DNA from 4 places in the Peribacillus sp. FSL E2-0159 genome. Region 1 is predicted to be linked to each of the others. Evidence: riboswitches for the same ligand, from Rfam matches in the RefSeq annotation. Region 1 holds a riboswitch; each other region holds the start of a gene.
The links. A riboswitch is a leader RNA that binds a small molecule or an ion and turns the genes downstream of it on or off. The one in region 1 is predicted to bind cobalamin.
Positions count from the first base shown of each region.

Region 2: linked by a shared signal. The riboswitch ahead of NYE63_RS05840 (ribonucleoside-diphosphate reductase subunit alpha) and the one ahead of metE (5-methyltetrahydropteroyltriglutamate--homocysteine S-methyltransferase) in region 1 are both predicted to bind cobalamin.
Region 3: linked by a shared signal. The riboswitch ahead of nikA (nickel ABC transporter substrate-binding protein) and the one ahead of metE (5-methyltetrahydropteroyltriglutamate--homocysteine S-methyltransferase) in region 1 are both predicted to bind cobalamin.
Region 4: linked by a shared signal. The riboswitch ahead of NYE63_RS02220 (hypothetical protein) and the one ahead of metE (5-methyltetrahydropteroyltriglutamate--homocysteine S-methyltransferase) in region 1 are both predicted to bind cobalamin.

Region 1 is NZ_CP152053.1:798,956-807,121, reverse strand. Features, by position in the region: gene NYE63_RS03970 (nucleotidyltransferase-like protein) at 1-459, opposite strand, end outside; gene NYE63_RS03965 (YgzB family protein) at 635-988, shown strand; gene perR (peroxide-responsive transcriptional repressor PerR) at 1,084-1,521, opposite strand; gene NYE63_RS03955 (D-2-hydroxyacid dehydrogenase) at 1,684-2,628, opposite strand; gene NYE63_RS03950 (aminopeptidase) at 2,764-3,885, opposite strand; gene bcp (thioredoxin-dependent thiol peroxidase) at 3,897-4,367, opposite strand; gene NYE63_RS03940 (potassium channel family protein) at 4,430-4,849, opposite strand; cobalamin riboswitch at 5,093-5,285, shown strand; gene metE (5-methyltetrahydropteroyltriglutamate--homocysteine S-methyltransferase) at 5,430-7,736, shown strand; gene NYE63_RS03930 (acyl-CoA thioesterase) at 7,733-8,166, shown strand, end outside.
Region 2 is NZ_CP152053.1:1,168,411-1,176,576, reverse strand. Features, by position in the region: gene NYE63_RS05855 (SulP family inorganic anion transporter) at 1-1,248, shown strand, start outside; gene NYE63_RS05850 (hypothetical protein) at 1,334-1,480, shown strand; gene NYE63_RS05845 (manganese-dependent inorganic pyrophosphatase) at 1,580-2,509, opposite strand; cobalamin riboswitch at 2,803-2,984, shown strand; gene NYE63_RS05840 (ribonucleoside-diphosphate reductase subunit alpha) at 3,123-5,420, shown strand; gene NYE63_RS05835 (ribonucleotide-diphosphate reductase subunit beta) at 5,466-6,518, shown strand; gene NYE63_RS05830 (flavodoxin domain-containing protein) at 6,490-6,927, shown strand; gene NYE63_RS05825 (hypothetical protein) at 7,049-7,216, shown strand; gene NYE63_RS05820 (cold-shock protein) at 7,257-7,454, opposite strand; gene NYE63_RS05815 (hypothetical protein) at 7,653-8,144, opposite strand.
Region 3 is NZ_CP152053.1:2,407,245-2,415,410, forward strand. Features, by position in the region: gene NYE63_RS11915 (patatin-like phospholipase family protein) at 419-1,339, shown strand; gene NYE63_RS11920 (hypothetical protein) at 1,732-2,007, shown strand; gene NYE63_RS11925 (MFS transporter) at 2,373-3,671, shown strand; gene NYE63_RS11930 (D-glycerate dehydrogenase) at 3,693-4,679, shown strand; gene NYE63_RS11935 (aspartyl-phosphate phosphatase Spo0E family protein) at 5,177-5,344, opposite strand; cobalamin riboswitch at 5,939-6,128, shown strand; gene nikA (nickel ABC transporter substrate-binding protein) at 6,283-7,914, shown strand; gene nikB (nickel ABC transporter permease) at 7,951-8,166, shown strand, end outside.
Region 4 is NZ_CP152053.1:430,084-436,038, forward strand. Features, by position in the region: gene NYE63_RS02215 (ABC transporter substrate-binding protein) at 72-1,022, opposite strand; partial or broken gene NYE63_RS02220 (hypothetical protein) at 1,026-1,567, opposite strand; cobalamin riboswitch at 1,725-1,946, opposite strand; gene NYE63_RS02225 (MoxR family ATPase) at 2,144-3,100, shown strand; gene NYE63_RS02230 (DUF58 domain-containing protein) at 3,100-4,293, shown strand; gene NYE63_RS02235 (DUF4129 domain-containing transglutaminase family protein) at 4,290-5,955, shown strand, end outside.

The DNA of each region.
Region 1 (8,166 bases):
AACGATATGGTTGTATGCCTCAAGATAATGGCCTTTTTCAAAGAAGCTTTTCCCATCCATGTACCTGCGAATTAACTTTGCGAATTCCATCCCCATCTTTAACTTCCTTCCATAGAAGGGGAACTCCCGGATTTCAGTTTTCAAACGGTCCAAATATTCATTCCGATCAAAAAGGACCTTCCCGTTATATATCCAGTCAACCACTTTGCGGTTCGTCCCTAATAGAAGCCATTCTTTTAACTGGTCTTCCTTTACGATATGCAAGGCTGCCTTTTTATCCTGGTAAGTGTAATGTTTTAAAAACACGGCCTCTTCGGCTTCGTCTGCTATTACAAAAAGAATGTAGTCAAATGTATCGGTAATCGGGCTATTATCATCTCTTTTTTCTATTAACAAGATTCCAAGTGTAGATTTTAAACTTGCTCGCTCTTGATAAATCGGGCGAAGGATATCTTCCATCATAAATTCCTCCAAAACCTTTTTTTTTAGACTTTCGACAAAACTCTTCAATTTCCTGCTTATTTCCCTTACCCCAAACCAATTCAATTCAAAAGTAATATGTATCCTTAATTTCTTTTTTGTTCCATCCATTGTTTATGTTATAGTTAAAGTTATATTTTAGGAGGGACAATCCATGGCTAAATATTCTAGCAAAATCAATAAAATACGTACTTTTGCTTTGAGTTTGATTTTCATTGGCTTTATCGTAATGTACCTTGGGCTATTCTTCAAAACGCACCCTGTTGTCATGACGATTTTCATGGGTCTGGGCCTTTTATTCATAATCGCAAGCACCGGCGTTTATTTTTGGATTGGAATGCTTTCTACAAAATCGATCCAGGTTGTCTGCCCTAACTGTGGCAAACCTACAAAAATACTAGGGCGTGTAGATATTTGCATGCATTGTGAAGAACCATTGACACTTGACAAAAAGTTGGAAGGCGAAGAATTCAACGAAAAATATAACCGGAAAAGCCTGCATGACTAGGTCGGCTAGCTGAATTCCCTTTAAAGAAGTCTTTAACAATTGTATCATTTCTTCATAACATGAAAAAAAGTTCCAACCAAGTGGAGGAACTTTTTTTAATGCGATTCTTTTTTCGCACAATCCGTACAGTCGCCATAGATTTCCATTCGATGGTGACTAACATTGAAACCGGTGACTTGTGCTGCGAAATGCTCGACTTCATCCAATGCAGGATAATCGAAATCCACAATTTTCCCGCAAGTTTGGCAAATTACGTGATAATGATTCGTCGTCACGAAATCAAACCTTGCTGAAGAATCACCATACGTAAGTTCTTTTACCAAACCTACCTCACGAAAAACACGTAGGTTGTTATAAACCGTTGCCACACTCATATTCGGAAACTTACCTTCCAGCGCTTTATATATATCATCAGCAGTAGGGTGGGACATGGAGCTTATCAAATACTCAAGTATCGCATGGCGTTGAGGAGTTATTCTTACACCGGTATCTTTTAAGGAATCCAACGCTTCTTTTAACTGAACTTCAGACACCGTCATCCACCTCTTTTTCTCATTAAGTATGAATTATTAAATTATAATATTTATAAATAGTGTACCTTTTATGCGTTGAATTTGTCAATAATTCAATGGCTTAACCATTCTTTTTTAGTTTATTCATGAACATAGTGAATCTTTCCCATTTTTGCATTGAGTTTAGTATCCCCTAGATAAGTCGATTACGTTGGTGAAGTCTTTTCCAGCTTTCATGTATTCACGCATGTTTTTTTCGAAAATGGCAAAGGTTCTTGGTAAATATTCTCCGCTTTTACTTGATAGATGCGGTGTAACTGTAACATTCTCCATCTTCCAAAACGGATGCCCTTTTCCTAATGGTTCCGGATCAAATACATCCAAGATGGCATGAGACAATTCCCCGGCATCCAGGGCTTCGATCAACACTTCATCGTTAATCAGGTCGCCACGGCCAATATTCACGAATACTGCAGATCCTTTCATTGCGTTAAAGTGTTCTTTTTGCAAAAGGCCCTTCGTTTCGTCCGTACTCGGCAGGACTGATACGATATAATCGGCTCCCGGTATGGCTTTCAATAAATTATCCATGGTATAAAGGTAATCGATGGATTCCACTGGTTTCCCGCTCCGGTTCACTCCCATCGTCGTCATCCCAAAGGCTTTCCCAAGACGAGCCACTTCCCCTCCAATTGCACCGACACCAATAACGAGCATAGTCTTGCCATTCAATTCCCCTACTTCAATCTTTCTATCCCACAGTTCTTCCTTTTCATTCTTCATTAGCAGTTTCAATTTCTTTTCATATTGCAAAAGCATCCCTATCGTATACTCGGCCATTGGGATTTTATGAATGCCTCTTGCATTGGTCACCAGAATGCCACGTTCCTCAATGGCTTTAAGTGGCATTAATTCCATCCCTGCACTCATGACCATGATCCATTTCAAGTTCGCCGCTTTCTCAATGATTTCTTCAGTTAAGTCTTCACCATATGTAATTAAGATTTCCGCTTCACGAAGCGGGCCATCCGTCCATCCTTTTTGATAAATGAAGTTCAATTCAGGAAAAGCTTCCATCATCTTCGTTTGGATGACTTCATTCGGAATGACAGTTGAAAGTATTAACATGTTTATCTCTCCCTTTTAATTAACATAAAAAAACACGGGCTCTATGTGTCCCGCGCAACTTTCTCTGAGGAGGTATTCCCTTAATAAAGCATATTCAGGTGTCCCCTTTTTGAGTTGGACAAAAGCCTTACCTTATTAAAAAAGGCTTAATTTTAAAGAATTTGGGTTTAAAGCATGTAATTCCGGCAAAATGAAAACGCCATCCCTTCTGATCAGGACGTCGTCAAAATAGATGTCACCACCACCATATTCGGGACGCTGGATCAAGACCATATCCCAATGTATCGATGAACGGTTTCCATTATCCGCTTCTTCATAGGCAAGTCCAAGAGCCAAGTGTAGACTCCCGCTTATTTTCTCATCGAACAAGATATCGTCCATAGGTTCCAATATGTATGGATTGATTCCAATTGCAAACTCCCCTATAAACCGGGACCCTTCATCAATATTAAGAATTTGGTTCATTTCAGTGTCACGATTGGATGTCGCTCTAATGATTTTTCCCTTTTTAAAGTTTAATTCTATGTCACTAAAGGTGATTCCTTCATAGGTTGTGGGTGTGTTGAAGGCTATCCTTCCATTGAGACTATCTTTTATGGGTGCCGTAAAAACTTCCCCATCCGGTAAATTCTTTTTTCCGGCACATATGATGGCAGGCATACCTTTGATGGAAAAGGTCAAATCTGTCTCTGGTGAAACGATCCTGACTTTGTCAGTTCGTTCCATCAATTGTTTTAACGGTTTCAAGGACGCCTCCATTTTCCCGTAATCCATGGTGCATACGTTCAAAAGGAAGTCTTGGTACCTATCGAAGGTCATGCCGGCTTTATGCGCCGATGCGTTGGTGGGATAATTAAGTAAGACCCAACGTCGGTTGTTTACATAAAAAAGAGTAGGAGATTTCATTGCCTCCCCTTGAAGACGGTGCCTCTCGATGGGAACATCATTCATTTCCACATCGTTTTCTTCCCCTGTGATGATGATGACCGCATCGATATCCCTATATTTCTTCAAAGCCCATTGCGAAGATATTTCAAGTTGTTCCTTCACATTCCCTTGTAACAGGTGGCGGCTTATCTCATCGTCTTCGAGTTCTACATATGGATAAGCACCAACTCTGTATATTTCATCAATCAGCTCTTTCAATAATGGTTTCGTGTTGATATGCCCCCGTATGAGGATTCTCTCTTTTGGCTGTAATTGTATCGAATGATGAATCAGCCTGGCTGCAAGCTTCGTTATTCGCTCATCCTTCATCTGCCTGTCCCTTATTTTTCGAGGTCGCGAAGAGTTTCAAGCGCTTCTTCGACGTGGCCTTTGACTTTTACTTTACGCCATTCTTTGACTACCTTACCAGACTTATCAATCAAGAAAGTTGAACGTTCAATGCCCATATACTCCTTGCCGAAGTTCTTTTTCAATTGCCAAACTTCAAATGATTCAGCCGCTTCATGATTTTCGTCAGCCAGCAACAGAAAAGGCAATCCATGTTTTTCAATGAATTTTTCATGACGTGCCGCCGGATCTGGGCTGATACCAATGATGACCGCGTTCAATTCCTCGAATTGCTCATTATGGTCCCGGAAATCACAAGCCTCCGTCGTGCAGCCTGGCGTCATGTCTTTTGGATAGAAATATAAAACAATGTATTTCCCCTTAAAATCCGATAGCGATACCATTTCGCCATTGTTTGCAGGGAGTTTGAAATCAGGTGCTGTTTCTCCAATTTTAACAGTCATATTGAACCCTCCATTTTTTTCATTATGGTAAGAGTACCCAATAATCGAAAGAAAAACAACTTTCATTTATCCCTCCTATCTTTCTGCTCCAGATCGATCACCGTCCGAATCACGAACGCTGCCGGCAGTGTATACCCGATGAAAGCCTGAATGGTAGCTATCATCCTGCCCATGCCAATTGGGGCTATATCTCCATACCCTACAGAAAACATCGTCATCGCACTAAAATAAAAAGAAGTCTTCAACTGTTCATAGAAAGTGCCATCCAATCGATTGCCCATATCAAGAATCACCGAATGATTCTGAAGCTCGTATAATAAATAAATCAGTGCAAACCCAACTAATATCGTCGCATATAAATTGCCAAGCCAAAGCATATCCTCCAGAGAAAATTTCTTTCCTCCCGACTCAACAAGAAATAACGTACGAATGCTCATCACCATACAAAAAATGATTCCTGCAATCAAGATGTAGAAAGTCATCCCCCACGCCCCATTTCAAAACGCCACTCTCTTTATACATACTCCCTGTCCAAACAATATATTCTTTTTTAGGAACAGACCTCATCCTTATTCCCCCACTTCCAATTAACGGTTACTTTTCCCGAATCTTTTTTCCATGTTGACCCTTTTGGTCGGATATGTTACGATTGTCTAAATTTTTATAATAGTTTTTATTTTATAAATCTTTGACCTGCAAACAGTTATCAAGGCAGGTTTTGCAAAATTTCATATGTGGAAATAGGTTCCTAATTTTCATTAGGATTAAAAGGGAAGTCCGGTGTAATTCCGGCACGGTCCCGCCACTGTAATGGGAATGTTAGCGCCATCCAATATGCCACTGATCAAAGGATCGGGAAGGCCCGCCGCTAATGATATTCCCTAAGTCAGGAGACCTGCCTATTTCGACAACACTGTTTTAACCTACGGGAGATAGGGAGGTGTTAGGGACCTTATAATTGTAAGGGGCATTCTGAATGCCTCTTTATTTTAAGCATTTCTAACTTTCTCTTTTGACGGTTAGGGATGCTTTTTTTTTGTTCAATCAAATGAATTTAGGAGGATGGGAATTTTGAAAAGCAGTAGTTTGGGTTACCCCCGAATCGGGGAAGATCGTGAATGGAAACGTACATTAGAAGCTTACTGGTCCGGTAAAATCGATGAAGCAGAATTTACGGCACAACTAAAAGCCATCCGTTTAGGCAACTTACAAAAACAGAAGAAACGGGGCATAGATATCATTCCTGTCAACGACTTCACTTTCTATGATCAAATGCTGGATATGTCCGTCATGTTCGGTCTTGTTCCTGAACGTTATTCAGCTTATGAAGGCGGAATCGTTCCCCTTTCCGTTTATTATTCAATGGCTCGCGGAAACAATGATGAAGTCGCTTCCGAAATGACGAAATGGTTCAATACGAACTATCACTATATCGTCCCTGAATTAAAACTGTCACAGCTGACTTTAACAGAAAATAAACCACTTGCAGCATATCGGGAAGCCAAGGAAAAGCTAGGGATTGAAACGAAGCCCGTGTTGATCGGACCTTATACTTTCATCTCCCTTTCCAAAGGCTTCAATAAACAAGAAATCCCTGGCATCATCCTGAGCCTGCTTCCCCTATACACGCAAATCCTGCGGGAGTTGGAGCAAGAAGGCGTGAAGTGGGTTCAAATGGACGAACCTTCTCTTGTTTCATCCATTTCCAAAGATGATATGCAGACAGTTACTTACCTCTATGAAAAACTGAATGAAGCAGCACCAAACCTGAACATCATGCTACAAACATACTTTGATGCCGTGGAACATTATCAAGAAGTCATCGAATTACAAGTCCAAGGAATCGGTCTTGATTTTGTACATGATAAAGGGAAGAATCTAAGTAATCTTGAAGCATTCGGTTTCCCGAAGGACAAAGTGCTTGCTGCAGGTGTGATTGACGGAAAAAATATTTGGCTATCTGATTTATCGAAAAAAATCCAATTGATCGAGACACTTAAGAAAAAGGTAGCCGAAGACCAAATTTGGATTCAGCCCTCTTGTTCCCTGCTTCATGTACCAGTGACCGTTCGTAATGAAACCGCCCTTTCAAAAGAAGTGAAAGAGGCCCTTGCTTTCGCTGATGAGAAACTTGAGGAAATCACACTCTTGGTCAAAGGGAATAATCAAGGCTTTGAAGCAATCGCCGAAAAAGTCGATGCAAATAAATTTACGGTTCAAACGTTAGCAAGTTCAAATGCACGGAATCATGGGAGTGTACATTCCAATGTCGAAAAGGTTAAAACCAGGACCGCCGGCCGTCAGCTTCCATTTAAAGAGCGTTACCAAAAACAACAGGAATTTTTCAAATTGCCTTTTCTTCCTTCGACTACGATCGGTAGCTTTCCGCAGACATTTGAAGTTAAACAAGCACGCGGGAAATTCAAAAGAGGAGAATGGACCGCTTCGCAATATGAAACATTCGTTAACGAAGAAATCGGCAGGTGGATCGAAATCCAAGAAGAAATCGGTTTGGATGTTCTCGTTCACGGAGAATTCGAACGGACGGATATGGTTGAATACTTCGGCCATAAGTTAGGCGGATTCGTCTTTCTAGAAAAGGGTTGGGTACAATCCTATGGATCCCGCTGCGTGAAACCACCAGTCATCTACGGCGACATCCATTTCATCGAACCGATGACAGTAAGGGAAAGTGTATACGCACAATCCCTTACGAAGAAGACGGTAAAGGGAATGCTTACAGGTCCTGTTACAATTTTGAACTGGTCATTTGTCCGTGATGATATTTCCAGGGAGAATGTTTGCTATCAGCTGGCGCTCGCTTTAGAAAAAGAAGTCATTGCATTGGAATCCGCAGGAATTAAAATGATTCAGGTTGATGAGCCTGCACTTAGAGAAGGTCTGCCATTGAAAAAAAGCGATCGCGACGAGTATTTAAACTGGGCTGTAAATTCATTCTTGATATCCACATCAAGCGTGGAGGATACAACCCAAATTCACACGCATATGTGCTATTGCGACTTCAACAGTTTCATGGATGTCATCTCCTCCCTCGATGCCGATGTAATTTCCATCGAAACATCCCGTAGTCATGGGGAGCTTGCTTCGGCATTCGAGGAAAAAACATATGAAAAAGGCATTGGCCTGGGTGTGTATGATATTCACAGCCCGCGTGTGCCGGCAGTGGAAGAAATGGTCGATATGATTGAACGGGGCATCAAGGTATTGGATAAAGACCAGTTTTGGATCAATCCCGACTGCGGCCTGAAAACAAGGGGTATCCCGGAAACCGTCGCTTCCCTGAAAAACATGGTCGAAGCAGCAAAAATCGTCCGTGAAAACCTTTTAGCTAAACCAACAGGCAAATGATTGAAAAGAACGTTTCCCATCCAACACAGCAGTCACGGACTTTTTTAACCGACCTTGTTTTTCCGCCGGATACAAATCATCACAATACCATTTTTGGCGGAAAAGTAATGGCCTATGTTGATAAAATAGCCTGCATTTCAGCTATGCGTCATTGTCGAAAACCCGTTGTGACTGCTTCAAGCGACTCTTTTGATTTTTTGGCCCCCATCAAGACAGGGGATGCGATCAACCTTGAAGCTTATGTCACCTGTGCTCATCGCACATCAATGGAGGTATTCGTAAAAGTGGAGCGTGAGAACCTTTTAACAGGTGAAAAACAGCTTACGGCACGCGCTTTTTTAACGATGCTGGCCATTGATGAAGACGGTAAGCCGACAAACGTACCTCAGGTCATACCGGAAACGGAAGAGGAAAAGCAGCAATATGCTCA
Region 2 (8,166 bases), 370 kb from region 1:
ACTGGCGCAATGGCACTCGTCATGGTCGACCTTGTTAAAGATCATGGACTGAACTATTTACTTGCTGCAACAATATTGACTGGTTTGCTCCAAATTTTACTAGGAGTTTTAAAAATCGGGAAATTAATGAAGTTCATTCCGAAGCCGGTCATGACTGGTTTTGTGAATTCTTTAGCCATCTTGATTTTCACGGCACAGCTCACCCATTTCGTGGGCGAAACATGGATCATGTATGTCATGACAGCCGTTTCATTAGCTATCATTTATCTTTTTCCGATGATCACGAAAATCATACCTTCACCACTTGTCGCCATCATATTCATGACGATCGTTGCAGTTACAACGGGGGCTACGGTGCGGACTGTAGGGGATATGGGGCAATTGACCGAAGCGTTTCCGATGTTCATGCTTCCAGACATCCCTTTGACCTTCGGAACTTTGGTGATCATTTTCCCTTATTCCATAGCCCTTGCGTTTGTGGGGTTGCTTGAATCGTTATTGACAGCTCAAATAGTCGATGAGATGACTGACACGGACAGTAATAAAAATAAGGAAGCCAAAGGCCAGGGGATTTCGAACATCATTGCCGGATGTTTTGGCGGAATGGCTGGATGTGCGATGATCGGCCAATCCGGTATCAACATTAAATCGGGAGGAAGGGGACGGCTCTCCACTTTTGTAGCTGGCGCATTCCTTATGGTATTAATCGTGGTATTGAATGATGTCCTTATTAAAATACCGATGGCTGCACTTGTCGCAGTCATGATCATGGTTTCAATCGGGACCTTTGACTGGTCTTCCCTAAAGAGGCTCACTATAGCTCCAAGGTCAGATGCTACCGTGATGATCGTGACGGTCCTCATTGTCCTTTATACTCATGACTTATCAAAAGGGGTATTTGCTGGAGTGCTATTGAGCATGATTTTCTTCTCGGCTAAAATTTCTAAAGTGATTGTAGAGAAAACGGAAGACATCCAGGCTAAGAAAATCATTTATCGTATCAACGGACAAATATTTTTCGCTTCTGTCCAGGACTTTGTTTCGAAGTTCGATTTCAAGGAAAAAGCCGATGCAATCGTCATCGACTTTTCCCATTCTAAAATTTGGGATGCGTCAGCAGTCGGTGCTGTTGATACGGTTGTCCTTAAATATCAGCTTCTGGGAATACCTGTCCAAGTGCAAGGACTCGATGACGAAAGTTCGTTATTGCTTGAAAAACTCGCCACCTCAGAAAGTAAAATATCTTGAAGAAGAAAAATTCTGCTGAATAGAAACTTTTCAAACCGACAAAATAGATAACATGAATTATTTTCTTTTGAAAGGAGCGAAAAGCATGACACCCATGCAGGATTATTCGGCAGCAAATCTGTCACCGGATTTATTGAATGAACTGAAAAGCTTTGAAAGCAAACTTGGCGAGGAAGCCAATAAAGAATTGATTGTCATCGCCTATGAAAAAGAAAAGGAATCTTTGAATTAAGAAAAAAGACTCAAACACCCTTAATGGATGTTTGAGTCTTTTTTTGCATGTACAGAAAAAGGATGCCCATGTTTTTAATGAGCACCCCCTTTTTCTGTATTATTTGCTGAATACGTCCGTTAAGACCGGCACGATTTGTTTTTTACGTGATACAACGCCTTCTAAGACGGCGATGTTATTGTTTAATGAAACGTCGTATGCTTTTTCCACTGCATAAGCTGCTTTACCAAGAGCTAAGGCAACAGAATCATTAGTCAAGATATCCGTTACGACGAATAGGAATAAGTCCAATTCCTTCTCAGCAATGACCGCTTCAATCGCCGCTTCCAATTCTGCTTGCTTAGCAAGGACTTCATTCGGATCTACAGCATTGACCTGTGCTATCTCCACTTTAGCCATTCCCATGGAAAATTCTTTTGCATCAAGAGTGATAAGCTGGGCAATCGTTTTATCGCTCAAGTCAGCTCCAGCTTTCAACATTTCCAATCCGTATGTTTCAGCGTCGACTCCCGCAATGGCAGCCAGTTCCATTGCTGCTGCAACGTCTTGCTCCGTGCAGGTCGGTGATTTGAACAATAAAGAATCGGAAATGATGGCAGACAGCATAAGACCTGCAATTGCTTTAGGGACTTCAATGCCGTTTTCTTTATAAATTTTATTTAAAATGGTTGCCGTACAGCCAACTGGTTCCGCACGGTAATATAAAGGATCGCTTGTTTCAAAGTTAGCGATACGGTGATGGTCGATAACTTCCAACACACGGACTTGGTCAATATCTTCAGCACTTTGCTGGCGTTCGTTATGATCCACCAGGATTACGCCATCAGCTTCCCCTGCAACTTTTTCCACAAGACGGGGAGCATCGAATTTGAATTGGTCCAATGCATATTGAGTTTCACCATTCACTTCACCGAGACGAACTGGTTCAGCGTTGATACCTAACTGCTTTTTCAGATCTGCATAAGCGATTGCTGAACAGATTGTGTCTGTATCCGGGTTTTTATGTCCAAAAACTAATACTTTTTCCAAGATTATATCCCCTTTTTCATAAATATTTTTCCGCGAATCCCCTCATCGTAATAAGGAAGAGCCACCTTTACTAGACAATTTATTTTAACACAAAACCCCGTAAAATCAGCGCTTGAATTACCCATTCCCCAATAAAAACTTTCATTCCTTTACCTTCTACCCGCACTTTGTCAATAGATAAGGTCTGGTTTTTTTCAAATATATTAGTTGAATTATCATCGTATATGGCTTACGATAATATAAGCATAAATACTAGATATTGATTACACAAACAATAATAATAACTATATATAGAATTTTTTATAATCCAAGGTGCCAGTGATGGCTGAAAAGGGAATCCGGTGTAAACCCGGAACTGTCCCCGCAACTGTAAATGTGACGAAATGAGAAACCCACTGTATAGCTCTCTATACGGGAAGGACTCAAAGTAGGATGATCATGAGTCAGGAGACCTGCCTTGAATTTTTCACGTTTCTTATTCTTCGGGGATTGAGATGATGAAACGATAGTATAATGGCTATTTTTTCATGGCTCTTTTATTCTATCGTTTGATCCGCTCAATTCATTGGGCGGTTTTTTTTATTTTAGCGGAAGTTAACAAGGAGGATTATTAATGACTCAAACATATAACTCTACCATAAGTGAAAATGACACAAAAACGAAATCCATCCAGCTTGAGATGTTATCGAAGGAATTCGAAGGCCGTCTCGATATGGAAAAGTTCAAAAAGCGTTTTACAAAATGGCTTGATCGCAAAAGTGACTCAACCGAAGAACAGGCATCAAGAAAACTGATACAACTCGCTCTTGAAGGTGTGGATATTGATGCTCCAGATTGGACGTTTGTTGCTGCAGCAGAACTATTGAATACAATGTATAGGGATGCACAAGCTAATCGAGGTTATGAAGGCATGAGTTATGGCCCATTCTATGAACTGATCACGGAACTCTCCCAGCTTTCAGAAGGTCAGCGTTATCCCATTTATAAATCAGAACTGCTATCTTCATATACAAAAGCGGAAATTGAGGAATTGGGTTCGGTGATCGACCCGGAAAAAGATAAATTATTCTCTTACATAGGCATCTACTTATTAAACGATCGCTACCTAGCCCGCCCAAAAAAGGACAAGGTCTACGAATTGCCACAAGAACGCTTCATGATCATCGCGATGGAAATCATGCGATTGGAAAAAACGGAGCACCGCCTGCAACTTATAAAAGAAGCATACTGGGCCATGTCCAATCTTTATATGACCGTTGCAACTCCTACACTCTCCAATGCAGGTAAAACACATGGACAGTTAAGCTCTTGCTTTATCGACGCAATTGAAGATTCCATTGACGGTATCTACCTATCTAACTACGATGCAGCAAAAGTATCTAAATTCGGTGGCGGTGTCGGTCTTTACGTTGGTAAGATTCGCTCTCTTGGTTCTGATATCCGAGGTTTCTCTGGAAACAGTTCCGGCACGACTCCCTGGATTCGACTATTCAACCAGACAGCTGTAAGTGTCGATCAATTGGGTCAACGTAAAGGTGCCATCGCGATTTACTTGGATGCTTGGCATAAAGATATCATGAGCTTCCTCGATTTGAAGACACAAAACGGGGATGACAGATTAAAAGCCCATGATATTTTTACAGGTGTATGCATTCCTGATTTATTCATGGAGGCTGTACGCGACAGAAAAGAGTGGTATCTTTTCGATCCGCATACCATTAAGCAAACCCTTGGATTTTCACTTGAAGATCTTTATGACGAGAAGAAAGGTGAAGGAAGCTTCAGAAATCATTATGCACTTGCTGTCGAGGCCGCAGAAAATGGCACGCTTCCAAACTACAGCTTTGAAAAAATCAATGCGATGGACATCATGAAAAGCATCATGATTTCTCAATTGGAAGAAGGCGTACCATATATGTTCTACCGCGATGAAGTGAATCGGAAGAATCCCAATAAACATAAAGGTATGATTTATTGTTCTAACCTTTGCACGGAGATTGCCCAAAACCTAAGCCCTTCGACGATCACGGATGAATATGAAACAGAAGATGGAGATGTTGTTGTGGTTCGTAAAAGCGGCGATTTCGTTGTCTGCAACCTTTCTTCCATTAACTTGCCCCGAGCGGTGGGCAGCGATGTTTTAGAAAGATTGATTCCCATTCAGATCCGTATGCTGGATAATGTCATTGATGTGAATAATCTTCCTGTCAAACAAGCATCCATCTCGAACAAACGTTACCGGGCAATTGGTTTAGGAACGTTTGGATGGCATCATTTACTTGCCACACAGAATATTTATTGGGAATCCGATGAGGCTGTTCACTATGCCGATGCTTTATACGAAAAGATCGCTTACTTAACAATCAAGGCATCCAACGAATTAGCCAAAGAAAAAGGATCATACCCATATTTTGAAGGATCGGATTGGCATACAGGGAGCTATTTCGAACTGCGTGACTATACAGATCAAAAATGGATGGATTTAAAAGCAGACGTGCAGGAACACGGGACCCGTAATGGATATTTAATGGCCATTGCACCCAATTCATCGACCGCTAAAATCGGTAATTCCACGGATGGAATCGATCCTTTGTATGAAATTGAATTTTACGAAGAAAAGAAAAACTTCAAATTCAAGGTGACCGCACCAGGCTTGACGCCAAATACGTATGAATATTATAAAAAGACGCGATTTAATTTGGACCAACTGGAAAGCATCAGGCAAAATGCTGCCCGCCAACGCCATATTGACCAAGCAATCAGCTTTAATCTGTATGTACACAATACAATCAAAGCGAAGGTCCTATTGGATATCCATTTAACGGCATGGGAAAGCGGGTTGAAATCAACGTATTATGTTCGTTCGACTTCTTCCGAATATGAAAATGCCTGCGAAAGCTGTTCAAGTTAACGACAATCATAACCCAGTAATCTATTCTTAAAGGAGTTTTCACGAATGACCAATCATATCAAAAAGATTCGGATGCTGGAACCAACGCATCCAACCAAGGCAACCGGTGTTTTCAAAGGAGAAGCTTCAGGCTTCCTCCTTTGGAACGATATTCAGTATGAAAAATTCTATGATACCTATACACAGCTCATCAATAACTTTTGGAAGCCTTCGAGCGTGAACATGATTCAGGATAAAAAGCAGTGGGGCGAATTGGACGAAGATATCCAGGACGCTTTTCTCGATATCCTTACGATGATTGCTGGAATGGACAGTCTTCAAACGCCCACTTTAGTAGAAATCCTTCGGTACATCAAAGATCCGGCGGCAAAAGCTATCCTGGCCAACATGGCCCAGCAGGAATCGATCCATAATGAATCTTATTCCTATATCCTTGCTTCCTTGATTCCGGTAGGCAAGCAAAAACAGCTTTTCGACCGCATTAAAGAACATCCTGAAGTGATTAAGCGTAACCAACCGATCGTTGATGCTTATCAAACGTTCGTGGATGATCCCAGCCCTCAGCATTTATTCGAGGCACTGATCCATTCAACGAACCTTGAAGGGATTTATTTCTATCTGGCTTTCGCCTTTTATTATAATTTAGGACGCCAAAATTTAATGACCGGTTCCGCTACGATGATATCCTATATTCATCGCGATGAAATGGTCCATTTCGATTTCATTGGAATGCTCGTTCAAATCTTGATGTATGAATACCCTGAGTTAAATAATGAAGAAAACACTAAGTTCATCTATACAACGATTGAAAAAGCAGTCGAACTCGAAAAGGAATGGTCTGAATATATGCTCGAAGATATCCAAACCAAAGCCGATCTCGATTTGGAAGAATTCAATGAGTACATCGAATATATCGCCAACAAACGGCTACGTATGCTAGGCCTTGATAATTTGTATAAAGAGTATGGCGAGAACCCGATGCCATGGATCAAAACGTTCGATGATGAATCCATCGGACTTACCAAAACCGATTTCTTCGAACAGAAGTCAAGGACATACAGTCAAGTAAATGCCAGCAATGGGTTCGATGAGCTGTAAAGTTGCCATAGTCTATCATTCTGCCGGCGGCAATACAAAAGCGCTTGCTGAAGCCCTTGCTTCCCTTTTACCTGAAGCTGGACTATATCGAATGAATGAATTCGATTTACGTACATTGCCGGATTACGATGCATTGATTATCGGCACCTATACATGGGGCAATGGGGAGCTTCCTGCTAAATCAGCAGCCCTTTATAAAGAACTGGAACAGTTGCCAATTGCTCATCTGAAAACGGGAGTCTTCGGCACTGGTGAAACCAACTATAATCATTTTTGTGGGGCAGTTGATCATTTTCGGGACATGTTATTTGCCAAGAGCCAGTTATTGGTGACATTGAAGATAGAACAGATGTATCAAGAGTCAGACTTGCCCAGACTTCAAAAGTTCGCCTCGCTATTCCAGAACTGACTGAAAGGGGATATGCGTTTTTGCATATCCCCTTTCAGTGTTTTTTTAAAAAAACTTGGCTCCCTCTATCATAGCAGCGGTAAGCATGAAGTATAATGGAACAAAAAGGAGATAATATCCAATGACTGAAAATATAACCCAGTTCCTGCCTATCCTTTTTATGCTAGTGCTTGTCGTATTCGTTATATTCATCGTGTTTTTCCTGTCAGGGCATTTTAATCGTTCTAAACGGATCGAAGAAAAATTGGACAAAGTATTAAAGGAAATGGCCGAAAAAAAAGAAAAATAAAAAGACTCCAAAATCGGAGTCTTTTTTTATATGCGTTCAATTATTTTTGAACGTTAGCTGCTTGTGGTCCACGAGCGCCTTGCTCGATTTCGAAAGAAACTTCTTGGCCTTCTTCAAGCGTTTTGAAGCCTTCGCCTTGGATAGCTGAGAAATGTACGAATACATCGTCTTGGCCTTCAACTTCGATGAAACCGAAACCTTTTTCTGCGTTAAACCATTTTACTTTACCTTGTACCATGATAGTTCCTCCTGTGTTTGGAAAAATCCATTTTATTACTATTTTTGGTTCTGGATAATGTTTCAAGAGGAATCCTATTACAGTAAATCCTTCTATCAAACTTATTCCGAACAAAAATAATTACTTATATTATATCATGGGAAATCCTAAAAAAACAAGATTATCGCAGTAAATCAACCGACAAATTATCCTAAAATTCTACATATTCCTCTTCTTGCTTTGTCGGAAGCCTTCGTCCAATAAGTAGCGCTCCGCCTCTACTGGACTCTCGAAACACTCCTCAAGATTCGACCCTGAATACACATTCCAAAGCAGGTCTTCCCTTTCAAGTGTAAGCTCTTGCTTTTCAGGGCCAATCCATTTCCCTTCCAACCTAGCGAACTCGTTTTCCTCTTCTTCGAATTCAACAGGAGGTTCAGATAGGTAATCCACGCTTTTTTGGATCAATTCTTTTAATTCCGCTTCATTATAGTCACGTATATTGATAAACCCTTTACGGTCAGTGTCTTTTTTTCTCATATGCCCTGCGTAAACGAATCCATTTCCATTGGGATGCAAGTGCTGAACGACGATCTTTTTCTCCTGGACACTATCTGGATAATGGAAGTTCACACGCCCCAATGAAACATCTTTTCGCTGTAATTCCGGAAAAGTTTCAATGATGCTCAATTTTTCTTCAAATGTTAACAAATTTCTTCCTCATTTCATTAGT
Region 3 (8,166 bases), 1.6 Mb from region 1:
GGGTTTCTCAAGTAGGGAATCCACAGACATGAAGTAATAATAAAGGTGATAAAAAATAAAAAAGGAAATTGGATAGATATGCAACCAAATGTCAATCAGGGATGGAAAGCATAAACAGAGATTAGAAGTACGGTTAATTCTGCGAACAACCTTAAAAGCTGGCAAGGTCAAAGAACATGATACAGAATTTGTGTTACAGATTATAAAACACAACCTTTTAAACTCATGTGATTCTTGCTACTGTTAGCGAATTAATTTATTAGAAAGAAAGAACCGTCAATAATTCCAATCATCGATGGCAAGCGGTTTTATTCTTCAACTGACGGGGCATTTTTTTGGTATCCAAGAGTGTGAAAATTCGCTTTATTTTAAAATATTGTTAATAATAATAATAACTCTTATCGAGAGGTGGAAAAAAATGAAAGCAGATGCCGTTTTTGAAGGTGGGGGGGCCAGGGGAATTGCTTTTATTGGAGCGATTCAAGCAATGGAAGAGGAAAAAGTCGAATGGGAAAGACTTGCTGGGACATCAGCAGGAGCAGTAATAGCTGCTCTTTTGGCTAGTGGCTATAAAAGCCAAGAAATTAGAGAACGGTTTAGTGAAATCAATTACTCAAAGATTCGCGGCAGGACAATTCTGAATAGAATTCCCATTTTGGGCTTCTTTTTGGAACTTATGGTTCATCTTGGAATTTACAAAAACGATTATTTGGAATCATGGGTGGATTCTCTTCTTTCAGAAAAAGGGATTAAGACATTCGCGGATCTTCCAGATGGAAAGTTGAAGATAATTGCGTCTGATGTTTCGAATGGCCAGATGCTTATTTTGCCAGATGATTTGGAACGCTATGGGATGTTACCTGCTGATTTAAAAGTTTCAACTGCCGTAATGATGAGTGCCTCTCTACCATTTTTCTTCCGTCCGATTATTTGGAAATCAAAAGACCGGAAAAAATCCTACATTTTAGATGGTGGTTTACTTAGTAACTTCCCAATATGGATATTTGATACAGACAATCCTCGTTTTCCAACATTCGGATTCCATTTTGTGAAAGATGAAGTTAACATAGATCCGGTTATACCAACGCCAATCCACCTTTTCAAAAATATATTTAAAACGATGCTTCAAGCGCATGATTTACGACATATGAACGAAGAAACGATTGAACGTACGATTCAAATTCCTACTGGCGGCATCAATGCAACTGACTTTGAACTGAGTGAGGATGAAATCGACTTTCTCTATAAATCAGGCTATACTTCTGCAAAAGAATTTTTGTCTGAGTGGGATTTTGAACAATATAAGCTCAAACGGATGCAAAGAGTAAAAAATAAGTAGGAGAAACATTACGCTATCGTTTTAAAAGGGTGAAAGAGGGGGACAAGGAGCTGTTTCAACGGCTCTTTTTCTTATTGAACTAACGATCAATAGTTTAATATGATGCATAGCGTCTTGAGCTTAAAAGCAATAAGTGGGAATACGAAATCATAAAAAATTAACATGAGATATTATTTTAGAATTTTTTAAATGAATAAACGGAAATAAAAGATTAAAAAAAGAAAACAATGTTGGAAGAAATATATATACCATATACCATACATGAATTCCCTTACCAGATTCAGGAGATGGATCAATCGAATAAATCGTTTCCGCTATAAATTATTAAATTCAATGAACAGATCCTAAAAGGAGAAGAGATAGGAGTAACTCAATGTCACTGTGAGGAACGGATGATGAGCCATCCTTTCATTCTTCTTTTAAAAATGCTGTTAAAAAATATAGTTATAGTAAATGTGCAAAGGGATGAAATCAGTATTCCAGGTGCTTATCAGGAAGTTGTGGAAACTCCATTAAGATTTATTAATACCAATAGAAAAGTGGATTCAGCAGCGCCAAGCGAACAAGTAATGTCCCACTTTTCTGGTAAACTACATACTGCTTTATCAGGTACGTTTATGGACGTCCCGCATGTAACAGGAGCGCTTGCTTATCTTATAGAAAAATAATAAAAACGTCTCTAAGCCTTTCCGGTAGAAAAGATAGAAATGAAAATGGATCGTGGGCTAAAGTTTGTTATGATTTTACTCTCAAAAAAAGCGGTCTATCAATTTTTCCCACTTGGCATAAACTAGGAATATAATCCTAAAAATAAGAATAAAGATTGACAATCACAAACACTCATAATACGATACTTTACAGAATAAACAGAATTATCTTTTTGTTTTTTTTGTCGCAAAACAAAAACTGAGTTTTATATTATAAAACAAAAACCTCCTTGTATATACATATTATCCAAGCGTGAACTCTGGCTTTTTCTTATTTTGGAAGCGCTGCCAATTATGGCGTTTTATATAACAAGGGGGGATAAGGTATGGAAGCAAGAGTGGAAACAAAGCAAGAAAAGCCATTAAATATTGGCCGGAAATTTCGCTGGACCGTTGTCATCTGGTTATTGATTGGGGGAATAATCAACTATCTTGATCGGGCCAACCTCTCCATTGCAGCTCCCGAAATGATGAAGGAACTCGGACTAAGCGTGACCGAAATCGGGTTGTTGGGAACCTTTTTTTCTTGGAGTTATGCATTAATGCAGCTTCCTTCCGGATGGCTGATCGATCGGTTCGGGACCAAAAAGGTGTATACAATCGCGCTTATTTGGTGGAGTGGTGCGACCATTTTAACGGGAGCCGTTCATAAAATGAGTTCATTTATTGCTGCACGGATTTTACTTGGAGTGGGAGAAGCACCGTGTTTTCCTACGATGGCTAAGATCACATCGTATTGGTTCCCTAAAAAGGAACGAGGCTTGGCAACTGGAATTTGGGATTCTTCGTCCAAATGGGGACCAGCCATTGCACCGCCACTTCTCGTTTTCATTATGGTGACTTTTGGGTGGAGAGCGTTGTTTTATATAACGGGTGTGATCGGCATCATCTTCGCAATCGGTTTTGTTATTTTTTATAAAAATCCTGAAAAAAGCCAAAAACTTTCCGAGGAGGAATTTGAATACATTAAGTCGGAAGGTGGTGGAGTAGAGCAAGGCATTCAATCATCAAAAATAAAATGGGGTTCGTTATTTAAATATCGAAGCGTGTGGGGGATGATTCTGGGCTTCTTCTGTACCATTTGGATCTGGAACATTTTCCTTGTCTTCCTTCCCCTTTATTTGTTTGATGTCCATCATGTCTCACTTAAAGAAATGGGTATATATGCTGGTATTCCTTGGCTTGGCGGAATCTTTGGCAATATTTTCGGAGGATATCTTACTAAAAAATTGGTTGACAAGGAAATTACTACACCTATTAAAGCAAAGCGTGCCTTAATTAGTATATGTGCCATCTCGGCCGCTATCGTTGTATGTGCAGTTCCACTTGTCAAAGGGCTCGCTATTACCTTAACATTACTTACCCTCGCTCTTTGTTTTATTTCTGCCATTACAGGCAGCGCGTGGGCACTTGCCGGTGATATTGCTCCTCCTTCCATGGTTGCTTCCGTAGGTGCAATTCAGAATTTTGGCGGTTATTTTGGTGGAGCCTTTTCCCCTGTTGTGGCAGGCATGATAGTGGATGCTACTGGCTCTTACTCTCTTGCCTTTATATCTGGCGGTTTAATCGCCGGATGCGCCGCAATCTGTTATTGGTTTATTGTAAAACATCCTATTCAAGAATAGTGTAACCGAGGAGGACATAAATTGATGCCAAAAGTGTATATAGCAAGACCAGTACCGGCCGAGGTAGAGGCATTTATTTCGAAGTATTGCCAGTATGAAAAATGGAACGGCCCTGAACCCATTACCAGAAGCCAGCTGTTTAAGCAAATTTCCGATGCGGAGGGACTGCTCATCACCGGAGAAAAAATAGATGATGAACTTATGGACCATGCACCATGTCTAAAGGCTGTCAGCAATATCTCGGTAGGCTACAACAACTTTGATCTAGAGGCAATGAAAAAGAGAAGCATAATCGGTACAAATACACCTGATGTTCTCGATGAAACCGTGGCCGATTTAGCTTTAGCCTTAATGCTCTCAGCAGCCCGTCGTATACCGGAACTGGACAAGTTTGTAAAGGATGGCAAGTGGGGAAATAAAGGCGATGAACCCCTCTTTGGCGTTGATGTTCATGGAAAAACATTGGGCATCATCGGTATGGGGAGGATTGGGGAATCTATTGCAAGACGAGGCAAATTCGGTTTTAACATGGAAGTTTTATATCATAATCGGCGAAGAAAATTCGAAGTGGAGGAAACGCTAAGTACAACCTATTCCTCTTTAGAGCACCTTTTACGGGAATCCGATTTCGTTATTTTAATGGTCCCTTATACTCCGGAGACGAGGCATCTTATGGGACGGGAGCAATTCGCACTGATGAAAAAATCTGCGATCTTTATCAATACATCCCGCGGTCAGACGGTGGACGAAAAGGCCCTCATAGAAGCACTGCGAACTAAAGAAATCCTTGCAGCTGGTTTGGATGTATTTGAACAGGAACCCGTATCGCCTGACAATCCGCTTTTAGCCATGCCGAACGTGGTTACCCTGCCGCATATAGGTTCAGCTACTCATCAAACACGATTTGATATGGCCATGCTTGCGGCGAAGAACCTCGTTGCAGCGGTTACTGGAAGGGAGATAAGCAATGTTGTCCCTGAATTGAAAGGACTTCAGTTACTAAAATAGTAAAAATTCATTAACTCAGCAGAAATATTAGGTTGTCCATGACAATTTAAATGAATCGTTGATATTTGAAAACTCACACCATTCCTAAACTTAGATGAGATAGATTGTTTGTTATTAAATGCAGGACATAAAAGAAAAATTCGATAAAAAGGCATCCATTCATTTTGGATGCTTTTTAATGGGGAGAAAGAATGTGATCAAAATGACCCTAAATAATTTGTTCTACGGCACAATTCCAACAAACAAAATAAAACGAAGAAAACTAAACTAAGAAGCATTAGGTAAGAAGGGATGATCATTTCAATGAATTTTACAGAAAAAATTAGTCCACGAGTCCAAGAAAAGAATACGAGGTGATGAAGTAAAGGAAATATGCTGCATGAACTACACAGTGACTATTAAAAAAAATTTCAAAATAACTCCGAGTGATAGTTCCAGCAGTTGTAATGATCCCATGAGTATTAGTAGAAAAATCAAATCAGGTTTCATTCCTGATTTTAGACATATTCTAAACCATTTGATTCTTTTTCATGCCAAAGTAAATTCAACAGTTTATCTAGTTCCTGGCTTTTATGTAATGTTTTTGGGGAAGAAAATCCATATATCAATCCCGTAGTTATTAATTCTTTCCTCAATATCTCAATTTTTTCATGTAATTCTTCCATACTCTCCAATGTAGAATCCCTCAAGTACTTTCTTTTTTTGTTATGAATCTATTATTACATAAATTAGGTTGCTTTCAAATAAAAAAGTGAGTATTCACTTATAAAAACAGCTTATTCGGGAGGGAGCAATACAAATCTGAAAATGAAAAATCTACACACTATCATTCATATATGTCGTTACAAATAACTGTTTGTATAAGATTATTGCCTCCGTACAAAACGAACCGTTAAAAAACATCAGGATCTTAATTTGATATGGCATAAATTTGTGATAAGGAATATAATTTGTATTAGGTAAACTTTTTGATTTTATTTTCATATAGTTAATATCCATTTTTAGAGAGTTGTAATCGTAAAACCGTATAATATAGGAGAGTTTTTAATATTTGTTAAATTCTTAAGAATAGATAGTTGTTCTCCTTTTTACAAACTGTTTTTAGTTTATTTCTAGGATGGAAATGATTAGTTGCTGAGTTTATCAAAAATTAATTAGAGATGAAACTATTAAAGTGTTAAGGAAGCATCAAAAGGTTTTGACTTAATAATTTTAAGATGGACAAGCACTATATTTTACTATGAAGATGAGGGAAAATTTCATATTTTATTGGAATGGGTATATTCGTTTAATAGCGAATATTTAAAAGGGAAGCCGGTGCAAAATCCGGCACGGTCCCGCCGCTGTATTGGTGAGTCCTATGCAAGAAAGTCACTGGATAATATCCGGGAAGACGCATGGAGATGATGAACCTAAGTCAGAAAACCTGCCCGTTCTAAAAATGCTGTTAAACCTACGGGAGATAGGGAGGTGTTAGAGTGCTAGAAGACGAATTTGTTCTTAAACTATAAGCATTTCTGACCGTTAAATCTGGTTGGAAATGCTTTTTTATATTTCGTAATTTTTCAAATAGATAAAATTCCATAATTGAAGGTGAGAAAACATGTTTTTAAAACGGTCTAAATTATTTCATTCTTTTGTTGGACTACTAGTAATTTTCACAATTTTTGTTACTGGTTGCAGCAACACAACAATAGATCAAGAAAATACATCAGATAAAGATAAACAAAAAGTTGTTACTTTTTCATGGCCTGGGGATATAGGTGACTTAAATCCACACACATATTTTCCGAATGAGTTTTTTTCCCAGGCTATGGTATATGAATCCCTTGTTTATTACGGTGAAGGCGGAGAAATTCAGCCTTGGCTTGCAGAGAGCTGGGATATATCGAAAGATGGAAAAGAATATGTATTCCATCTGAGGAAAGATGTTAAATTTTCAGATGGTTCCCTCTTTAATGCTGCAATCGTTAAGAAAAACTTTGATACCATTTTAGATAATCGCAAACAACATGAATGGGTGGAATTAATTAACCAAATCAAAGGTACTGAAATAATAGATGAATATACATTTAAACTTATTTTGAACAACGCGTATTATCCAACTCTTCAAGAACTAACTTACATCAGACCGTTGAGATTTGTAGGAGAAGCTGCTTTTCCTGACAGTCAAAACACATTTAAGGACGGACTCAAGTCTCCGATTGGCACAGGACCGTGGGTATTGAGCGAATATAAGAAAAATGAGTTTGCAGTTTTTAAAAGGAATGAACAGTATTGGGGTACTAAACCTAAAGTAGATAAGGTGGTTGTTAAAGTCATTACTGACGGTGAGTCAAGAGTATTAGCTTTTGAGAAAAAAGAACTCGACTTTATTTTTGGAAACGGGGTCATAAGCCAAGATTCATTCCAATTTTTGAAGAATTCAGGGCAATATGAAACCAAATTGTCAGAACCTACAGCTACTAGAACGCTGCTTCTTAACTCAAATAGAGAAGCGACTAAAGATCTTAAAGTTCGGTTAGCGCTCCAACATGCTTTTAATAAACAGGCTGTTATTGATAAGATCTTTTATGGTATGGAAAAAAAGGCTGATACTTTGTTTCCACCTATTTTGCCATACACGAAAATTAAAATTGAGCCTTATGAATATGATGCAGAAAAAGCAAAACAGTTATTGGATGATGCTGGATGGAAACAAGTGAAGGGGAAACCATTTAGAGAAAAAGACGGAAAAGAATTGCAATTGGAATTACTGTTTAATAGTACAGACAACATCCAAAAGTCAATCGCAGAATTTACCCAAGGTGATTTTAGAAAGCTAGGAATAGATGTTAAATTGACTAGTCAAGAAACTAATACTTTTTGGACAAATGCATTTCAAGGTGAATTTGATTTATTATTTACATCTACTTGGGCTGTACCGTTTGATCCACATTCCTATTTAGCAGCTATGACGACAAATACGGAAAATGGTGGTCCAGATTATAACGCTCAATTAGGGTTGCCAGTAAAGAAAGAATTAGACCAGAAAATTAAAAAAGTATTATTAACTACAGACGAGGAGGAGAGAAAAATACTGTATTCCGATATATTAACGACATTGCACGAACAAGCTATTTATTTACCGATATCTTATCAGTCTAATATAGCAGTGTATCAAAAAAACATTAGTGGAGTAGATTTTTTACCTCAAGAAGCTGAGGTCCCTTTAACTTCAATTGATGTTAATTGAAGTGGGGATACTTAAAAACAACTTAAGGAGTGCTACATGAGTTGGTTTATATTTAAACGTCTCACAAGTTTAATTCCAATTTTATTAGGAATTTCGCTCATCACTTTTATCTTGCTTCACTTAATTCCTGGAGATCCGGCAGTAGCTTACTTAAGGGCGTCACATATTCCTCCTACGGATGAGACAGTGGCAGCCCTTCGAGTTGAGCTTGGATTAAACAAGCCTTTATATGCCCAGTATTTTGAGTGGCTG
Region 4 (5,955 bases), 370 kb from region 1:
GTGGCTTCATTGCCCTAAAGACCGGAGCGGGAAAGGAAGAGGATGCGCCATTGGCGCATCCTCCTTTCGTATTATTTGAACAAGTCAGGATAAACAGTCTTTGCTGCGAGTTCAACAGCTTCCCCGATCCTTGGTCCAGGACGTGACATGACATTTTCATCAAGCAAATGGACGTCATCGTTCTTCACCGCATCGATATCTTCCCAGCCTTTACGTGATTTAATTTCACCAACAGCATCATCTGTATACGTGGCAGTGGTGATGATGGATTTAGGGTTCCTTTTGACGATCTCTTCATCAGATACCTTAACCCAGCCTTTTTGGTCATCAAAGATGTTTTTAATGCCGGCAGTATCCAGGATTTCATGTTGGAATGTTTCAGCTCCTGCTGTATAGATTTCTGGAGCAGGGCTAATTTCAAAGTATGTTTGTTCCTTTTCATTTAAAGTTTCCACTTTTTCTTCGACACTTGCAATTTGGGATTTGATATCTTTCACTAATTCATCCCCTTTTTCGGCAACACCCATCACTTTAGCAATCTGCCCGATATCACCGTATACATCATCGAAATTTGCCGCAGATTTAATGATGAACACAGGGATGCCGGCATCTTCGAGTGGTTTCAGTGTCGCTTCATCACCAATGGTATAAGCTATGATGGCATCAGGTTTCAAGGCAATGATTTTTTCTGCATTGATATTAACAGAGTCAGAAACATGTTCGATATTCTTTGCTTCCTCTGGATAATTATCGAAGTCTGTCACACCAACGACTTTATCACCCTGTTCAAGGGCAAATAAAATTTCCGTATTGCTTGGCTGAAGTGAAACGACTTTTTCCGGGATTTTCTCGAATTTTATTTTCTTACCAGTATCATCCGTAACGGTATAGTCCTTGATTTCTTCGGCCTTCTTAGTATCTTTATTATCCGGTGCGGCTTGATCATCGTTTACTCCGCATCCGGAAAGGAAAAGGGTAAGCATCAGCATGGAAATCCAACTGAATCGTAGGGTTCTCTTCATTATTTATTCCTCCGTTTTCGTTTTCGTGGGTTTGGTTGGGTATGATTTACTTATAAATGGAATCTCCTCGATCCCCTGTTGCTTATTGACGTAGACTGCCATCGCGAATAATACATTTGCAAGCAAGTGAGCGTAATCAAATAGAATTCCTGGAATTTCCCTCTCCAGACTTACCTTGTGTAAAGCACGCACGGACTTTTTGGCTTCACTTCGGCAAGTATGCAAAGTACATGCTGCGGTTGAGCCTTGTGGAAGGACGAACGTTTCGATTCGATCTTTCACTTCAGCGACATACCGGTCGTAGATTGCACTTAAACGGTCGAGATCATCGCCGGTAATGGCTAATTTCCCACGAACTGAACCATTTAAATGGTAAGCCATGGGCAACAGTTCCATTAAGTCACGGTATACTTCGGGGACATCCTCAGTAAGCGAGGCGGCCAAGCCGATTTGTGTCGTCAATGAGTTTGTACGGATTTCAAAATCGACGGTTGATACGGTCGCATGTATGGGTAGCATAAAAAACGAAAGTCTTTCTTTGCCATAACTCTTCCTCCTTTTTCGTATTGGGTGAATGACCTCCGTATTGCTTTTTCCAGCAAAACAAATAGCCGACCAAGAGGTTTGGTCGGCTTCGGGCATCTATGTATCTGTAGTAGAAAAAAGATGGGAGAGCCGTACAATCTCCTATCTTCCGAAGAGCATAATACGATGAATGAAGGCAGGTCTCCTGGCTTGTGCGTCATTTTACTCTAAGAACCTTCCCATTTGGGTTAAATGGACGGTAATCGGCATACGATTACCGTCTTCAAATAGTGGTATGCATCTTATTTCATTAGCACTTACAGTTGCGGAAACAGCTTCGGTTTTAAACCGAATTCCCTATTAAGCTGACAAGGCAGCACCTTTTTCTGCAAGGTTCATATTCACTTAGCAACAGTTTACCATACCTTTTTCATTAAGCCGCATTAATATTTTTAGACAAATTCGTTTATGGTTTACCGAATATCTAGTAAACTTACAATGTAAGGTTTAATTGGATCTTAATGTAAAATACGTGATATTGAAAACGTATGAAATAATAGTGATAATGTGAATCTGTGAATCTCGGGAGGTAGAGAATGATTTATAAGCAGGTCAATCAAAAACTGGAAATGGTTCTAGGGAATATCGAAAAGGTGATTATCGGAAAACGGGATATAGCAGAACTAAGCATCGTGGCACTCCTTTCCGGTGGACATGTCTTATTGGAGGATGTTCCGGGTGTGGGAAAGACAGTCATGGTAAGGGCACTGGCAAAATCAATAGGTGCAAGCTTTAAGCGAATTCAATTCACACCTGATTTACTTCCTTCTGATGTTACTGGTGTTTCAATCTTCAATGCTAAGGAACAAGAATTCATTTTTAGGCCAGGTCCGATAATGGGACATATTATTTTAGCTGATGAAATTAACCGGACCTCGCCGAAAACTCAGTCTGCATTGCTTGAAGCCATGGAAGAGGCAAGTGTGACGATTGATGGTGTAACAAGGGGATTGGAGAAGCCCTTCTTCGTAATGGCGACACAAAATCCGATCGAGTACGAGGGAACATATCCGCTTCCGGAGGCTCAATTGGATAGATTCCTATTAAAAATGAGAATGGGCTATCCAGGTGTGGAAGAAGAGATAGAGGTTCTTCATAGGGTTCAATACACAGCACCGCTAGAGGAACTGGAATCCGTCATCACCTTGGATGAATTGATAGAATTACAGGCTGAGGTAAAAGCGGTGATAGTGGATGACACAATAAAACGATATATTGTTGAATTGGCGAATCATACACGTACGCATGAAGGGGTTTATTTAGGGGTAAGCCCGCGTGGGTCGATAGCATTGATGAAGGCAGCCCAAGCTTACGCGCTGATCCAGGGCAGGGACTATGTTCTGCCGGACGATGTTCAATATTTAGTTCCATTCGTATTTTCCCACCGGCTTATTTTGAAACCTGAAGCGAGTTATGATGGCTTCGATGCTGGAATGGTGATACATGAAATTGTCGCGACAACACAAGTGCCTGTGAAGCGGGCTGTGACCTAATGCGCAAAATCATCAACATTTTAAGGGGAAATATGGGTGTGATCGGACTTGTATTACTAATAACCGTTTCCTTTTGCTATGCAATGTTTCAAGGCGGTTTTGTCAGTTGGTTCATTTTTTATTCATTTTTGCCGTTTTCTGTGTACGCTTTGATCCTGCTGTTTTATCCGCTGCATGATTTTACCGTTGAGAGAAAGGTCAATAAAAGGGAATGCCAGGCCGGCGAATCTGTTGAGATAGCATTGACGTTTACCCGTAAAAACCGGCTGCCCCTATTATTTATGGTGGTAGAGGAGGAATTGCCTCAGGAGATGGAAGATAGGGGTTTCCAAAGGAAAATAATTATCTTTCCGGGATTCAAGCGTACCTTCAGCATGTCATATACATTGGAAAACTTGCAGCGCGGAGATCATTCGTTTCAATCGATCCGCTTTTGGATTGGGGACTTTTTCGGGCTAGTCGAAAAGGAAGCGATATATAGTTCACCTTTGAAAATAACTGTTTTTCCTCGTTATCATGAGCTTGCCTACAGTGATCTTGATCGAGTGTTCAATCAGGGGGCAGTGGTTTCAACAAAGAAAACACAACGGGAACATTCAGTGGTCTCCGGGGTAAGGGAATATCAGCCAGGCGATCAGTTGTCATGGATTAACTGGAAGGCGACGGCTAGAACGAGTGAAATCATGACGAAGGAATTCGAAGTGCAGAAAAACCGGGATGCATTCATCATGCTTGATGAAAAGCCTTCGGAATTATTTGAAGAATCCATTGTAATGGCGGCTTCCATTGCACACGCCATGTTGAAGAAAGGCATGGAAATTGGGTATGTGAGTATGGGATCGAGGTTAATCATACCGGCAGCAGCAGGAAATAACCAGAAACGAAAGATTCTTTACCGACTTGTTAAAGAAGAGCCAAGTGATTCAAACGCATTGAACGAAAATGTCAGGAAGGGAATTCTTCCGGCAAATGCTGCTGTGATATTCATCGTTTCAGACTTAACCTTAGAAAAGGTGGACATATTGAGTGCTTTCCGGCCTAATCAGGGATTAATGGTATGTGTAAAGAAACAGGCAGATCTTACTGATCAGGAAAGGTTGTCAAGTTCTACAGCTGTTTCGAGGGGGATAAAGGTTAGCTTTTTTGAACATGGCCAACTAAAGTCTGTCAGATCAGAGGTGATGGCGAAATGAATGTCACAAGCGAAAGATTGGAAAGGTTCATGCACGTCCTCATGTATGTATTTGGTCTGTTGTTGATTACTGAATGGTTAAGGCCTGTCGATAAACTCACCGATACAGGTAATATCATCATTTTTATCTTATTTTTGCTCTATTCCCTACTACTGCATTATTTCCGCATACATTGGTCAATCCGATTTATTCTCATTAGTGCTTATATAATGATTTCATTACAGTTCCTCCATTCAAAAGACGCTTTATTTCAATTGTCATGGCTGAAAGGATTTCTAGCGGATTTTAAGGGCAATCTTGGTTTTATATATGATGGGAATTGGGAGTTGATCACAAATCCATTTCGAACGTTACTATTTTTTGTCCTTCTTTGGCTTGTAACATATTTGATTCATTACTGGGTGATGGTGAGGCAAAGCATCTTTTTCTTTTTTATGTTAACGGTGATTTTCATATCTGTACTTGACACATTCACTCCTTATGTGGGGGACAAGGCAATGATTAGAATCATCATCATCGGGTTCTTGATGCTTGGCCTGCTGTCCCTGCTGCGACTAACGATACAGGAGAGGATTAAGTTTCCGATTTCTTCCATCAATAAGTGGATCTTGATGCTGACCGGCATGATATTGGTAAGTGTCCTTGTTGGTTTCGCTGCCCCAAAGCTTTCTCCGCAGTGGCCGGACCCGGTGCCTTATATTACTTCTTATTCTGATAAAGCGGGGAATGAAGACGGTGATTCGAAGCGTAAAAGTGTCGGATATGATGAAGACGATTCGGATCTTGGCGGTTCGATAGAGCCGGATAATTCCATCGTTTTTTATAATAATGCTCCTGCAGGACATTACTGGAAAGTCGAGAACAAGGATATTTATACCGGTAAAGGGTGGGTTTCCTTACTGGAAACGGACTTTCACACTTTTTCCAACGGGCAGGATATGGCATCTTTAGATATTTACGACGTTCCTGAAGTGGTAAGAACAGAAGAAATGACGGCAAAAGTGTCCATGACGGAATCATATTCCCATATCCTTCATCCGCAGTCCGGGTATTTAAAAAAGATTGAGGGCAAAAACGGAATGGATTTCAAATATTATCAGGGTATGGACAAAGTTATTTCCGAACAGGGTACTGGCGAACCACTGTCCATGAAAGAGTATGAGTTGGTTTATGATATGCCGAGTTTTGATATAGCTGAGTTAAGGAAGGTAACGGAACCCGACGAAGCGATGGATTTATTAATGGAAAAAAACACTCAGCTTCCAGAGGGATTGCCAAACCGGATATATGAATTGGCATCCCGGCTTACAAGGAGTGAAACGAATTGGTACGATAAAGCAAAAGCCATTGAGAATTATTTTGACGGACCTGAATTCATTTATTCTAAGGACGATATTCCGTATCCGGAGAGCAATCAAGATTATGTCGATCAATTCTTATTCGAGACACAGATAGGTTATTGCGATAATTTTTCAAGTGCAATGGTCGTTTTACTAAGAGCCGCCAATATTCCTGCAAGGTGGGTAAAGGGCTATACGGAAGGCGAAAAATCAATCCTTGATGGCGAATCCGTTTATAAGGTGACCAATAATAATGCACATTCCTGGGTCGAGGTTTATTTTTCAGGGATAGGCTGGGTTCCCTTCGAGCCGACAAAGGGTT